2 regions of the Streptomyces sp. GB4-14 genome follow, and region 2 is predicted to be linked to the other one. Evidence: riboswitches for the same ligand, from Rfam matches in the RefSeq annotation. Region 2 holds a riboswitch; the other holds the start of a gene.

Region 1 (7,387 bases), 4.0 Mb from region 2:
CCGGTTCGCGCTGTACCGCTCGATCAGCGACCAGGTGATGACACTGCTGCGCGCCCTCTCGCCCCTGGTGGAGCCGCTCAGCCTCGACGAGGCGTTCGTCGACCTGGAGGCCGGCGGCACGGCGTGGGACGAGCGGTCGGCGCGGCTGGCCGGCGCGAAGCTGCGCGCGGACATCCGCGCGGTCACCGGTCTGACCGGCTCCGTGGGGCTGGCCGCCTCCAAGATGCTGGCGAAGATCGCGTCGGAGCAGGCGAAGCCGGACGGGCTGGTCGTCATCGAGCCCGGCACCGAGCGGGCGATGCTCGAACCGATGCCGGTGCGGACCCTTCCCGGCGTCGGGCCCGCCACCGGCGACCATCTGCGGCGGGCCGGCATCCACACGGTCGGCGAGATCGCCGAGGCGGGCGAGGACGAGCTGGTGCGGTTGCTGGGCAAGGCCCACGGACACGCGCTGTACGCGATGGCGCTGGCCCGGGACGACCGGCCCGTCGTCGCCGAGCGCGAGACCAAGTCGGTGTCCGTCGAGGACACGTACGACGTGGACATCCACGACCGGGTGCGGGTCGGCCTGGAGGTGCAGCGGCTCGCCGACCGCTGCGTGCGCCGGCTGCGGGGGGCGGGGCTGTCCGGACGCACCATCGTGCTGAAGGTACGGCGGTACGACTTCTCCACGCTGACCCGCTCCGAGACGCTGCGCGGCCCCACCGACGACCCGGCCGTCGTCCGGGAGGCGGCGGCGCGGCTGCTGGACTCGGTGGACACCACGGGCGGCGTACGACTGCTCGGCGTCGGCGTCAGCGGGCTGGCCGACTACACGCAGGAGGACCTGTTCGCCCAGGCGGCGGGCGGTGCGGGGGAGGAGGTCGCCGAGGGCGAGGAGTCCGAGCCCGCGCCCGAACGGCGTCCGGAGGTCCCGGTGGAGCGGCGCTGGCCCGCGGGCCACGACGTCCGGCACACCGAGTACGGGCACGGGTGGGTGCAGGGCAGCGGATTGGGCCGCGTGACGGTCCGGTTCGAGACACCCGGCTCGGCGCCCGGCCGGGTGAAGACGTTCCGCGTCGACGACCCGGCGCTGGAAGCAGCGGATCCGCTGCCGCTGGTGGAGGCGCCGCCGGCCCTGCCCGAGCCGATGGGACCCCCGGAGATGCTGCCTCCTCCGCCCCGGCCACCGGAAGCCTGAGGGCGCGGGCCGGGCCCGCGCCGGGAACCCGTTGCTGCGGTGGGGCGCCCGGCGTGCCCGTGCAGGCGGTCCCAACTCGCCGCGTGCGAGACGGTCCCACCGCGCAGGCTGCGCCGTGGCGGCTCGCCGTGAGACACGGCCCGAGGGAGCCGCGCCGGTCCTGCGAAGCGCCGCGGGCCGGTCCCGGGTTTGTGGGGCGGACGCACCTGAGGGACCGTGGCCCCCCCGGGGGGCGTCAGGTGTGTTCCTCCTGGCCCGCCAGCTTGCCGAAGTCGCGGTCCGGGAGCGGGGGAGGGGAGCCCACGTCCAGGCCGTAGTGGTGGTACAGCTGGAGCTCCTGCTCCGGGGACAGATGGCGGCCGACGCCGAAGTCCGGCGCGTCCTTGATGAGAGTCCGTTCGAACGGCACGTGCAGGGCCCCGTCGATCAGCTCGCTGGGTTCCAGGGGCACGAAGGCGTCCCGGCTGAACAGGCCGGTGCGTATCGCCGCCCACTCCGGCACGCCGGTGGCGTCGTCGAGGTAGACCTCGTCGATCGTGCCGATGCGGGTGCCGTTGCGGTCGTACGCCTTGCGGCCGATGAGGTGACGCGGGTCGATGTCCGTCTGCACGGGCCCTCCACTCGTAGCAAACTCATCCGATAGCACTACAGAAAGGCACAATCCGCGGAACGGCCACTCGAAGGCGGGGGTCCGAACCTCGCTGGTACGCTGGCAACGGCCGCTGACCCCGTGCGGGAGAGTCCTCCAGGCACCACCGGAGGCGCCGAAGGAGCAAATCCTCCCCGGAATCTCTCAGGCACACGTACCGCACGGACGAGGTCACTCTGGAAAGCAGGGCGGGTGTCGACGGCTTCCGCTCTCACCGACGGTGAAAACCGGACCGCCAGCGGCGTCCCGGTGAAACTCTCAGGTTGAGATGACAGAGGGGGAGGCCGTCCGGGCACCTGCGCCGTGGTGCCCCTCGAAGGTCGTCGGACCAGGAGGCCTCCTCAATGACTGCCCCCCGCACCCCGCTCTCCGAGCTCGAACAGGGAATTCCCTTCGAGCAGCGCCACATCGGCCCCGACCACGAGGCCCGGGCGAAGATGCTGGCCCAGGTGGGCTACGGCTCGCTCGACGAGCTGACCGCCGCCGCCGTGCCCGACGTGATCAAGAACGCCGACGCGTTGGACCTGCCCGGCGCCCGCAGCGAGGCCGAGGTGCTCGCCGAGCTGCGCGCCCTCGCCGGCCGCAACCAGGTCCTCGGCTCCATGATCGGTCTGGGCTACTACGGCACCTTCACCCCGCCGGTCATCCTGCGCAACGTCATGGAGAACCCCGCCTGGTACACGGCCTACACGCCGTACCAGCCGGAGATCTCGCAGGGCCGGCTCGAGGCGCTGCTGAACTTCCAGACGATGGTCGCCGACCTCACCGGCCTGCCCACGTCCGGAGCCTCCCTGCTGGACGAGGGCACCGCCGCCGCCGAGGCGATGGCGCTGTCCCGGCGCATGGGCAAGAACAAGAAGGGCCTCTTCCTGGTCGACGCGGACGCCCTGCCGCAGACCGTCGCCGTCATACGGACCCGCGCCGAGCCGACCGGCGTGGAGGTCGTCGTCGCCGATCTGAGCGACGGCATCCCCGCCGAGCTCGACGGACGTGAGATCAACGGCGTCCTGATCCAGTACCCGGGGGCGTCCGGCGCCGTCCGGGACATCAAGCCGGTCATCGACCAGGCGCACGAGCGTGGCGCGCTCGTCACCGTCGCCGCCGACCTGCTCGCCCTCACCCTGCTGAAGTCCCCCGGCGAGCTGGGCGCGGACATCGCGGTGGGCACCACGCAGCGCTTCGGCGTCCCCATGGGCTTCGGCGGCCCGCACGCCGGCTACATGGCCGTGCAGGACAAGATGGCCCGCAGTCTGCCCGGCCGCCTCGTCGGCGTATCCGTCGACGCCGACGGCAACAAGGCGTACCGCCTGGCGCTGCAGACGCGTGAGCAGCACATCCGCCGGGAGAAGGCCACCAGCAACATCTGCACCGCGCAGGTGCTGCTCGCCGTCATGGCGGGCATGTACGCGGTTTACCACGGTCCCGAGGGCCTGCGGACGATCGCCCGTCGCACCCACCGCTACGCCGCGATCCTCGCCGAGGGCCTGCGCTCCGGCGGCGCCGAGGTCGTCCACGGCTCCTACTTCGACACCCTCACCGTGCGGGTCGCCGGGCGGGCCGCCGAGGTCGTCGCCGCCGCCCGCGACAACGGCGTCAACCTGCGCCTCGTCGACGCCGACACGGTCTCCGTCGCCTGCGACGAGACCACCACCCGCGACCAGCTCGCCGCCGTGTGGCGCGCCTTCGGCGTCGAGGCCGACGTCGAGGCCCTGGACCCCTCCGCGCAGGACGCCCTGCCGGACGCGCTGCTGCGCACCGACGACTACCTCACCCACCCGGTCTTCCACCAGCACCGCTCCGAGACGGCCATGCTGCGCTACCTGCGCCGCCTCGCCGACCGTGACTACGCGCTGGACCGCGGCATGATCCCGCTGGGCTCCTGCACCATGAAGCTCAACGCGACCACCGAGATGGAGCCGGTCACCTGGCCCGAGTTCGGTCAGCTGCACCCGTTCGTCCCGGCCGAGCAGGCCGAGGGCTACCTCACGCTCATCCGCGAGCTGGAGGAACGTCTCGCCGAGGTCACCGGCTACGACAAGGTGTCCCTCCAGCCCAACGCCGGATCCCAGGGCGAGCTGGCCGGTCTGCTCGCCGTCCGCGGCTACCACCGCGCCAACGGCGACGAACAGCGCACCGTGTGCCTGATCCCGTCCTCCGCGCACGGCACCAACGCCGCGTCCGCCGTGATGGCCGGCATGAAGGTCGTCGTCGTCAAGACCGCCGGGAACGGCGAGGTCGACGTCGAGGACCTGCGCGCCAAGATCGAGCAGCACCGCGACGAGCTGGCCGTGCTGATGATCACCTACCCGTCGACGCACGGCGTCTTCGAGGAGCACGTCGCCGACATCTGCGCCCAGGTGCACGAGGCCGGCGGCCAGGTGTACGTCGACGGCGCCAACCTCAACGCCCTGGTCGGCCTGGCCAAGCCCGGCCACTTCGGCGGCGACGTCTCCCACCTGAACCTGCACAAGACCTTCTGCATCCCGCACGGCGGCGGCGGCCCCGGCGTCGGCCCGGTCGGCGTCCGCGCCCACCTCGCCCCGTACCTGCCGAACCACCCGCTGCAGCCGGAGGCCGGACCCGAGACGGGCGTCGGACCCATCTCGGCCGCCCCGTGGGGTTCGGCGGGCATCCTGCCCATCTCCTGGGCGTACGTCCGCCTGATGGGCGGCGAGGGCCTGAAGCGGGCCACGCAGGTGGCCGTGCTCAGCGCCAACTACATCGCCAAGCGCCTCGAGCCGCACTACCCGGTGCTCTACACCGGCCCCGGGGGGCTGGTCGCGCACGAGTGCATCATCGACCTGCGCCCGCTCACCAAGGCGACCGGCGTGACCGTCGACGACGTGGCCAAGCGCCTCATCGACTACGGCTTCCACGCACCGACCATGTCCTTCCCGGTGGCCGGCACGCTGATGATCGAGCCCACCGAGTCCGAGGACCTCACCGAGCTCGACCGGTTCTGCGAGGCGATGATCGCCATCCGCGCCGAGATCGAGAAGGTCGGCTCGGGCGAGTGGCCCGCCGACGACAACCCGCTGCGCAACGCCCCGCACACGGCGTCCGTGCTCGGCGGGGAGTGGGAGCACGCCTACACCCGCGAGGAGGCCGTGTTCCCGGGCGAGGTGAACGCCGCCGACAAGTACTGGCCGCCGGTGCGCCGCATCGACCAGGCCTACGGCGACCGCAACCTGGTCTGCTCCTGCCCGCCGCTGGACGCGTACCAGGACTGACCCGCCGGGAAGTGAAGGGGCCCCGCCCGGGCGAACCGGGCGGGGCCCCTGGGCGTCTCCTGGGGGGCCTCAGGCGGGGTAGGCGTGTGTCTGCGTCGCCTTCACCGCCGCCCAGACGGGCGCGCCCGGGTGCAGGCCCAGTTCGGCCACGGCCACGGCGGTGAGGTCGGCGGCCAGGGGCAGTTCGCCGGTCAGCTCCACGCGGATCTGGTCGCCGTGGCTCTCCAGCCCCGCCACCTCACAACGCCACAGATTGCGCGCGCTGGAGCCGGTGGGCCGGTCCCGGTACAGGATGACCGCGCCGGGCGGGAACGCGACGAACGCGGGCCCGGACAGGTCCTCCGTGGTGCTCACCTCCGGTCCCGCGTCGAGCCGTACCGTGTGGCCGTCCGCCCGGCCGCGGTAGAGGTTCAGGCCGACGAGCTGGGCGATGTAGTCGGTGCGCGGGTGGCGGGCGATGTCGGCGGGCGCGCCCTCCTGCACCACGCGGCCGCGCTCCACGACGACCAGCCGGTCCGCGAGCACCATCGCGTCCAGCGGGTCATGCGTGACCAGGACCGCGACGGCCTCGAAGTCGGCCAGGTGGCGGCGCAGTTGCGCCCGGACCTCGAGGCGGGTGCGGGCGTCGAGGGCGGCGAGGGGCTCGTCCAGGAGCAGCAGGCGCGGGTCGGTGGCCAGGGCGCGGGCGAGCGCCACGCGCTGGGCCTGGCCGCCGGAGAGCCGCTTGGGTTTGGCGCCCACGTGCTCGGCCAGCCCCATCCTCTCCAGCCACGCGGCGGCACGCGCACGGGCCTCGCTCCTGCCGGCGCCGCGGCAGCGCGGGCCGAACGCCACGTTGTCGAGGGCGGTGAGGTGCGGGAAGAGCAGGTAGTCCTGGAAGACGACGCCCACCGGACGCGACTCGGGCGGGGTACGGGCGAGGTCCGCGCCGTCCAGGCGCAGATGGCCGTCGGTGAGGGGCGCGAGTCCTGCCAGGGCCCGCAGGGCGGTGGTCTTGCCCGCCCCGTTCGGGCCGAGCAGGGCGACCACGTCACCGGGCGCGGCCGACAGCGTGACGTCGAGGCGGAAGGAGCCGTGTTCGACGACGAGGCGGGCGTCCAGGCCCTGGGACGGCGGGTGTCTCGTCATGGGTCAGACGGCCCTCGTCCAGCGGTCCCGCAGCCCCGCCAGCACGGCCACCGACACCGCGAGCAGCACGAGGCTGAGGGCGATCGCGGCGGCCGGGTCGTTCTGCAGGGCGAGGTAGACCGCGAGCGGCATGGTCTGGGTGCGGCCCGGGAAGTTCCCGGCGAAGGTGATCGTCGCGCCGAACTCGCCGAGCGCGCGGGCCCAGGCCAGTACGGCGCCCGCCGCGACGCCCGGGGCGATCAGCGGCAGGGTGACCCGGCGGAAGGCGGTGAAGCGGGACGCGCCCAGGGTGGCCGCGGCCTCCTCGAACCGCGGGTCGGCGGCCCTCAGTGTGCCCTCGACGCTGATCACCAGGAACGGCAGCGCGACGAAGGTCTCCGCGAGCACGACACCGGCGGTGGTGAACGGCAGGGTGACGCCGAACCACTCGTCCAGCCACCGGCCCACGATGCCGTTGCGGCCCAGCGCCAGCAGCAGGGCGACACCGCCGACCACCGGCGGCAGCACCAGCGGAAGCGTCACCAGGGCGCGCACCAGACTCCGCCCGGGGAAGTCGGTGCGGGCCAGCAGCCAGGCCAGCGGCACCCCGACGACGAGGCTCAGCGCGGTCGCGGTGGTGGCGCAGACCAGCGACAGTCGCAGCGCGTCCCACACGGCGGGACTGGTCAGCTGCTCGGGCAGGTCGCGCCAGGGCGCCCGGACGACGAGGGCCAGCAGCGGCACCAGGAGGAACGCCAGGCCGATCAGGGCGGGCGCGAGGAGGGCGGGCGGGACACCGCGGCCGGGGGCGCGGGGACGGCGGGCCTTGCGGCGGGTGTCCTGGGCGGTGCTGGTCACGGCGCCAGGAAACCGGCCTTCCCGAGCACCTTCTGCCCCTCCGGTGAGGTCACGAACGCGACGAAGGCGTCCGCGGCCGGGGCGTTGGGGGCGTTCTCGAGCCGGGCGATCGGGTAGTCGTTGACGGCCTGTGCGGCCTCCGGGAAGTCCACGCCGTCCACTGTGTCACCGGCCGCCCTCACATCCGTGCGGTACACGACGGCGGCGTCCGCCTCGTCGAGCCGCACCTTGGTCAGCGCGCTCTTCACGTCCTGCTCGTAGGAGACGGGCCTGACCTCGACGCCGGCCGCCGCGAGGGCCTTCCGGGCGGCGGCGCCGCAGGGCACGGTCCCGTCGCAGAGCACGACCTTCAGGCCGGGTGCG
Region 2 (7,387 bases):
GACCGTGCCCTCCTCCCGGCGATGATCGCGTCCGGGTCGGGCGTGGTGCTGCACTTCACCTCGATCCAGCGGGAGCTGCCCCAGTACGAGGCGTCCTTGGCCTACGCAGCAGCGAAGGCCGCGTTGCGCACATACAGCAAGGGACTTGCCAATGAACTCGCGCCCCGCGGCGTACGGGTCAACGCGATCAGCCCCGGCGGAATCGAGACGGAAGCCTACGAGAGATTCGTGGACCGGATCGCCGAGGGCAACGGACTCACACGTGAAGCAGCCAAGCAGACCATCTACGACTCGCTCGGAGGAGTACCCCTGGGACGGTTCGCGAACACCGAGGAAATCGCGGACCTGGCCGGGTTCCTGGTCTCGGACCGCGCCTCGGCGATCGTAGGAGCCGAGTACGTGATCGACGGCGGCACCGTCCCGACCGTCTGAGCCGGGCACCGGCTCCGCGTGACCACGCGCGGACAGCGGTCGCCGGGATCGCGCCCCGCGGCTCCGGACCGGGGTCGGTGCCATGGGGAAACGCCGCAGCGCCGGGTGGAAGCGCGGGGCCGGAACGGGCCTGACCGTCAGGCCCCCGCCCACTCCCGCAGCGCCGACTCGCCGGAGAAGTCCGCCACGTTCTTGTCCAGCGGGTCGTCGGTGTACTGGTGGAAACGCCAGTCCGCCTTGATCCGCGGTTTCCCGGCGGTGGTCGCGTAGTCGGCGATCCAGAGGCCGTCGCCCGCGTAGGACGTGGTGTCGTGGTTCAGCCAGAAATGGCGGTTGCAGTACAGGACGACCTTGTGGTGGGGGCGCAGTTCCTTGACCTTGCGGATGAAGCGGTCCTTCTCGGAATTGCTCGCGTGCGAGCCGTCCCCCGTGGTCTCCCAGTCCACCGCGAGGATGTCGCCCCGCCGCTCGGGCGCCTTGGCGACGAAGTACTCGGCCTGTTCGGTGAGATTCCCCGGCCAGAGGAAGTGGTAGAACCCGACCACCAGACCGGCGTCCCGCCCTCTCTTCGTCTGGGCGGCCAGTTTCGGATTCACGTACGAACGGCCTTCCGTCGCCTTCACGAAGACGAAGGAAAGGCCGTCCGTGTCGTACGAGGAGGACTGGTAGGAACTGACGTCGATGCCACGCAGCATGCAGGTTCTCCCGTGTGGTGCCGTGGGGACGGGATCTGATGGTTCCCTGATTCAACCTGCTTGACGCAAAGCCCTGTTCGGCGCGGCCTTCTCGGCACTCGATTCAGCACTCGATGATGTTCACCGCGAGCCCGCCCCGCGCGGTCTCCTTGTACTTCACCGACATGTCCGCGCCGGTCTCCTTCATGGTCTTGATGACCTTGTCGAGGGACACCTTGTGCGAGCCGTCGCCGCGCATCGCCATCCGGGCGGCGGTCACCGCCTTCACCGCGGCCATGCCGTTGCGCTCGATGCACGGGATCTGCACCAGGCCGCCGACCGGGTCGCAGGTCAGGCCAAGGTTGTGCTCCATGCCGATCTCGGCCGCGTTCTCCACCTGCTCCGGGGAGCCGCCCAGCACCTCAGCGAGCGCGCCCGCCGCCATCGAGCAGGCGGAGCCCACCTCGCCCTGGCAGCCGACCTCGGCGCCGGAGATGGAGGCGTTCTCCTTGAAGAGCATGCCGATGGCGCCCGCCGCGAGCAGGAAGCGCACCACGCCCTCCTCGTCGGCGCCCGGCACGAAGTTCATGTAGTAGTGCAGCACGGCCGGGATGATGCCGGCCGCGCCGTTCGTCGGGGCGGTGACGACCCGGCCGCCGGCCGCGTTCTCCTCGTTCACCGCCATCGCGTAGAGGGTGATCCACTCCATCGCGAGCGCCTGCGGGTCGCCCTCGGAGCGCAGCTTGCGTGCGGTGGTGGCGGCACGGCGGCGGACCTTCAGCCCGCCCGGCAGGATGCCCTCGCGGGACATGCCCCGCTCCACACAGGCCCGCATCACCCGCCAGATCTCCAGCAGCCCCTCGCGGATCTCCTCCTCGGACCGCCAGGCGCGCTCGTTCTCCAGCATCAGCGCGGAGATCGACAGGCCGGTCTCCTTGGTGAGCCGCAGCAGCTCGTCACCGGTGCGGAAGGGGTACTTCAGCACGGTGTCGTCGAGCTTGATCCGGTCCGCGCCCACCGCGTCCTCGTCGACGACGAAACCGCCGCCCACCGAGTAGTACGTCTTGGCCAGCAGCTCCGCGCCGGAGGAGTCGTACGCCCACAGCGTCATGCCGTTGGCGTGGTAGGGGAGCGCCTTGCGGCGGTGCAGCACCAGGTCGTCGTCGAAGGAGAAGCCGATCTCGTGCTCGCCGAGCAGCCGCAGCCGCCCGCCCTCCCTGATCTTCTCGACGCGCTCGTCGGCCGACTCCACGTCCACCGTGCGCGGCGAGTCGCCCTCCAGGCCGAGCAGCACCGCCTTGGGCGTGCCGTGGCCGTGCCCGGTGGCGCCCAGGGAGCCGTACAGCTCCGCCCGCACCGAGGCGACGGAGGCCAGGAGGTCCTCGTTGCGCAGTCGCCGGGCGAACATCCGGGCCGCCCGCATAGGGCCGACCGTGTGCGAGCTGGACGGGCCGATGCCGATCGAGAACAGGTCGAAGACCGAGATGGCCACGGGAGGACTCCTCAGGGTTCGGCGGACGACGCTGTCCACCGGGGAAGGGCGGTTCAGTGGGACGGGTGGGGTGCTGAATCGTTCATGCGCTGCATGGTGCGGGGCACCGCGCCCACCGACCCAGTGTGCGCGATGCCCCGTGCGTCCGTGAAAAAAGCGGACGGAACTACCGCAGACCGGGGTAGAGCGGGTGCTTCGCGGCCAGCGCCGCGACCCGGTCCCGGAGCGCCTCGGCGTCGTACGACGGCTTCAGCGCCTCGGCGATCACGTCGGCGACCTCGGCGAAGTCCTCGGCCGTGAAGCCGCGGGTGGCCAGGGCGGGCGTGCCGATGCGCAGACCCGAGGTGACCATCGGCGGGCGCGGGTCGTTCGGGATCGCGTTCCGGTTGACGGTGATCCCGACCTCGTGCAGCCGGTCCTCGGCCTGCTGGCCGTCCAGCTCCGAGTTCCGCAGGTCCACCAGGACCAGGTGCACGTCCGTGCCGCCGGACAGCACGTCCACGCCCACGGCCTTCACGTCGTCCTGGACCAGACGCTCGGCCAGGATGCGGGCGCCCTCCAGCGTGCGGCGCTGGCGCTCCTTGAACTCCTCCGAGGCGCACACCTTGAAGGCGACCGCCTTGGCGGCGACCACGTGCTCCAGCGGGCCGCCCTGCTGGCCGGGGAACACGGCGGAGTTGATCTTCTTGGCCAGCTCGGCCGTGGAGAGGATCACACCGCCGCGCGGACCGCCGAGGGTCTTGTGCGTGGTGGTGGTCACGACGTGGGCGTGCGGCACCGGGTTCGGGTGCAGGCCCGCGGCGACCAGACCGGCGAAGTGCGCCATGTCGACCATGAGGTAGGCGCCGACCTCGTCCGCGATCCGGCGGAACGCGGCGAAGTCCAGCCGGCGCGGGTACGCCGACCAGCCGGCGACGATCAGCTTCGGCTTGTTCTCCTTGGCCAGGCGCTCGACCTCGGCCATGTCCACGACGCCGGTGTCGTCCACGTGGTACGCGACCACGTTGTAGAGCTTGCCCGAGAAGTTGATCTTCATGCCGTGGGTCAGGTGCCCGCCGTGCGCGAGGTTCAGACCCATGATCGTGTCGCCCGGCTTGAGCAGCGCGAACATCGCGGCCGCGTTGGCCTGGGCGCCCGAGTGCGGCTGGACGTTGGCGTGCTCGGCGCCGAACAGCTCCTTCACCCGGTCGATGGCGATCTGCTCGATCACGTCGACGTGCTCGCAGCCGCCGTAGTAGCGGCGGCCGGGGTAGCCCTCGGCGTACTTGTTGGTCAGCACCGAGCCCTGGGCCTCCATGACCGCGACCGGGGCGAAGTTCTCCGAGGCGATCATCTCGAGGGTGGACTGCTGCCGGTGCAGCTCGGCGTCGACCGCGGCGGCCACCGCCGGGTCGAGCTCGTGCAGGGGCGTGTTCAGAAGCGACATGCGGCTACGGCTCCTCAGCCCGCGACGAACGCGTCGTACTCGGCGGCGGACAGCAGGTCGGCCGGCTCGTCGGTGACCCGCACCTTGAACAGCCAGCCGCCCTCGAAGGGGGCCGAGTTCACCAGCGCCGGGTCGTTCACCACGTCCTCGTTGACCTCGGTGACCTCGCCGGAGACGGGGGAGTACAGGTCGCTGACGGACTTGGTGGACTCCAGCTCGCCGCAGGTCTCGCCCGCGCTCACCGTGTCACCGACCTCGGGGAGCTGGACGAAGACCACGTCGCCGAGCGCGTTGGCCGCGTGCTCCGTGATGCCGACCGTCGACACGCCGTCCTCGGCGGCCGACAGCCACTCGTGCTCCTTGCTGTAACGCAGGTCCTGGGGGTTGCTCATGGCCTGAATTCTCCTGTACGCGGGAAACTGCTGATGACGGGGAGGGCACGCGAAGCGGCCGGACGGGTGGGACCCCCGTGCCGCGGACGCGTGAAAGCCGGCCGGAGGCCGGCTACGACGGTGTCACTTCTGCCGCTTGTAGAACGGCAGCGCCACGACGTCGTACGGCTCGTGGCTGCCGCGGATGTCCACACCGACGCCCTCGGTGCCCGGCTCCGCGTGGCCCGCGTCGACGTAGGCCATGGCGATCGGCCTGCCCAGGGTGGGGGAGGGGGCGCCGGAGGTGACCTCGCCGATCTTCTCGCCGCCGGCGACCACGGCGTACCCGGCGCGCGGCACCCGGCGGCCGTGGGCGACCAGGCCGACCAGGACGCGCGGCGGGTTCTTCGCGGCACGCTCGGCGGCCTCGGCGAGGGCGGCGCGGCCCACGAAGTCGCCCTCCTTCTCGAACTTCACCACCCGTCCCAGACCGGCGTCGAAGGGCGTGAGGGAGGTGCTCAGCTCGTTGCCGTACAGCGGCATGCCCGCCTCCAGGCGGAGCGTGTCCCGGCAGGACAGGCCGCACGGGACCAGCCCGTGGCCCTCGCCCGCCTTCGTCAGCGCCTGCCACAGCTCCACGGCGTGCTCCGGCTTCACGAACAGCTCGAAGCCGTCCTCGCCGGTGTAGCCGGTGCGGGCGATCAGCGCGGGGACCCCGGCCACGGTGCCCGGCAGGCCGGCGTAGTACTTCAGCCCGTCCAGGTCGGCGTCGGTGAGGCTCCGCAGGATCGCCGGGGACTCGGGGCCCTGCACGGCCAGCAGCGCGTACGCGTCGCGGTCGTCGCGCACCTCGGCGTCGAAGCCCGCGGCCCGCTCCGTCAGCGCGTCCAGCACCACCTGGGCGTTGGAGGCGTTGGCCACCACCATGTACTCGGTGTCGCCCAGGCGGTAGACGATCAGGTCGTCCAGGATGCCGCCGTCCTCACGGCAGATCATCGTGTAGCGGGCGCGGCCCGGCTTCACGCCCGAGATGTTGCCCACCAGCGCGTAATCGAGGAGGGCGGCGGCCTGCGGGCCGGTGACCGTGATCTCGCCCATGTGCGAGAGGTCGAAGAGGCCGGCCCGCGTGCGCACGGCGTTGTGCTCGTCGCGCTCGGAGCCGTAGCGCAGGGGCATGTCCCAGCCGGCGAAGTCGGTCATCGTCGCGCCGAGCGACCGATGCAGGGCATCGAGCGCGGTACGGCGGGGTTCGTTACTGCTCATCGGTCGGTCTCCCAAGGCGATGGGTGTCCCTCCCGCGCGAGTTCATTCGAGCGTGGGGGAAGGCGAGGTCGTTTCCTCCCCATCTGTCATCGGAACCTGAGAGGTTCGCCATGACCACCGGCGACACGGCGATCAGGACTTGCACCTTGGGTGGGACCACCGCAGCACTGCGACGGCGGCCCGCTTTTCAGATGTGCCTCGCCCGCGCGGTAACGGTGCCTGAGAGATTCAAGGGAGGGACTTGCTCCTTCGGCGCCCCGGCGGCACAGGTGCCGGGGACTCTCCCGCGCGGATTCAAACGGCCGGTATGCAGTTGGCGCGCACATCATTGCACGCATCGTGGGACACCGGCAGGGGGCCCTTGCCGGGGGTGCACGGCTCGTGCAGGCTCGGTCACAGGGAGCTGTGACAGGCCTGTACCGGAATGAGTACGCGACCGAGAGCGACCTGGCATTACCTTCTCTTTACACGCGGCGGGGATCGGACCTCCATATCCGGCCCCAGGGGAGGACGACCACGGTGAACAGGCCCACGGCGTACGCCGGCACCACAGGCGTCGCGCTGCCGCGGCAGCACGCGCACCGGGCCCACGGCGCCCGCGACGCGGCGCCCGCCCCCCTCGTCCAGGATCTGCGCGCCCGCTCAGGACGCAGCCCGCGCGCCCTGCTCTTCGGCCCCCGCGACCTCGTCGTCGTCACCGGACTGCCCGGCAGCGGCAAGTCCACGCTGATGCGGCGCACGGTGCACGACGACCGCGTCGACTCCCAGGACGCGCGTGACCGCTGGGACAGCCGCATGCCCCGCCTGCTGCCGTACGCCCTCTACCGCCCCCTGGTCCGGCTCGCCCACTACGCGGGACTGCGCCGCGTGCTGCGCTCCGGCCGGCCGGTCGTCGTGCACGACTGCGGCACCCAGACCTGGGTGCGGCGCTGGCTGGCCCGCGAGGCCCGCCGCCGCGGGGCCGCGCTGCACCTGCTGCTCCTCGACGTCCCGCCCGAAGAGGCACTGGCCGGGCAGCTGGAGCGCGGCCGGGGCGTCTCGCGGTACGCCTTCCGCCGGCACCGCACCGCCTGCGGGCGGCTGCTGGAGGCGGTGGAGTCGGGCCGGGTGCCGGAGGGCTGCGCCTCGGCGGTGCTCGTCGACCGGGACGCCGCGAACGCCCTGCGCCGGATCGGCTTCACCGGCTGACCGGCTAGCCTTTCCGCCAAGCAGCGGCATCAGGCAGACGGTGGGCGACAGATGGACTTCCCGGCGGACAACCCGGAGCGGACGCACTTCCACCCGCACGGCGGGTGGCCCGGCAACGAACTGGAGGAGGCGCTCTCCGCCTCCCTCGGCGTCCCCTCGGCGGGAGCCCGCATCGTCGAGGTCCTCGGCCGCAGCTTCGTCTGGGTGCCCCTGCCGAACGGCGGCGGCCCGCACAGCGGCCCCCTCGACCTGCCCACCATGGAACTGGACGGCCAGGCGTATGTGCCGGTCTTCAGCTCCGAGGAGCAGTTCCGCCAGGTCGTCGGCTCCCACATGGGCTGCACCATCGCGCCCGCCGTGGAGTTCGCCCGCGGACTGCCCCCGCAGGCCGGCATCGTGGTCAACCCGGGCGGCACGGTCGCCGTCCCGCTGCCGCCGGCCGCGGTGGCCGAGCTGTGCCGGGCCGGGCGCTCCCCGCTGGACGGCCCGGCGAGCGGCGGCCGCGTCCGGCTGTTCGAACCGGACTGGCAGGACGACCCGG

Evidence for each region. A riboswitch is a leader RNA that binds a small molecule or an ion and turns the genes downstream of it on or off. The one in region 2 is predicted to bind glycine.
Region 1: it holds a riboswitch for glycine, as region 2 does, so the genes downstream of both, gcvP (aminomethyl-transferring glycine dehydrogenase) here and gcvT (glycine cleavage system aminomethyltransferase GcvT) in region 2, are expected to answer to the same signal.

What each region holds. Positions count from the first base shown of each region.
Region 1 is NZ_RZHO01000002.1:5,734,192-5,741,578, forward strand. Features, by position in the region: gene ELQ39_RS27420 (DNA polymerase IV) at 1-1,180, shown strand, start outside; gene ELQ39_RS27425 (PRC-barrel domain-containing protein) at 1,416-1,790, opposite strand; glycine riboswitch at 1,904-1,999, shown strand; gene gcvP (aminomethyl-transferring glycine dehydrogenase) at 2,174-5,059, shown strand; gene ELQ39_RS27435 (ABC transporter ATP-binding protein) at 5,129-6,187, opposite strand; gene modB (molybdate ABC transporter permease subunit) at 6,191-7,024, opposite strand; gene modA (molybdate ABC transporter substrate-binding protein) at 7,021-7,387, opposite strand, start outside.
Region 2 is NZ_RZHO01000002.1:1,736,230-1,743,616, reverse strand. Features, by position in the region: gene ELQ39_RS08950 (SDR family oxidoreductase) at 1-432, shown strand, start outside; gene ELQ39_RS08945 (glycoside hydrolase family 25 protein) at 570-1,127, opposite strand; gene ELQ39_RS08940 (L-serine ammonia-lyase) at 1,231-2,598, opposite strand; gene glyA (serine hydroxymethyltransferase) at 2,765-4,024, opposite strand; gene gcvH (glycine cleavage system protein GcvH) at 4,039-4,416, opposite strand; gene gcvT (glycine cleavage system aminomethyltransferase GcvT) at 4,540-5,658, opposite strand; glycine riboswitch at 5,732-5,855, opposite strand; glycine riboswitch at 5,856-5,955, opposite strand; gene ELQ39_RS08920 (AAA family ATPase) at 6,178-6,846, shown strand; gene ELQ39_RS08915 (enhanced serine sensitivity protein SseB C-terminal domain-containing protein) at 6,898-7,387, shown strand, end outside.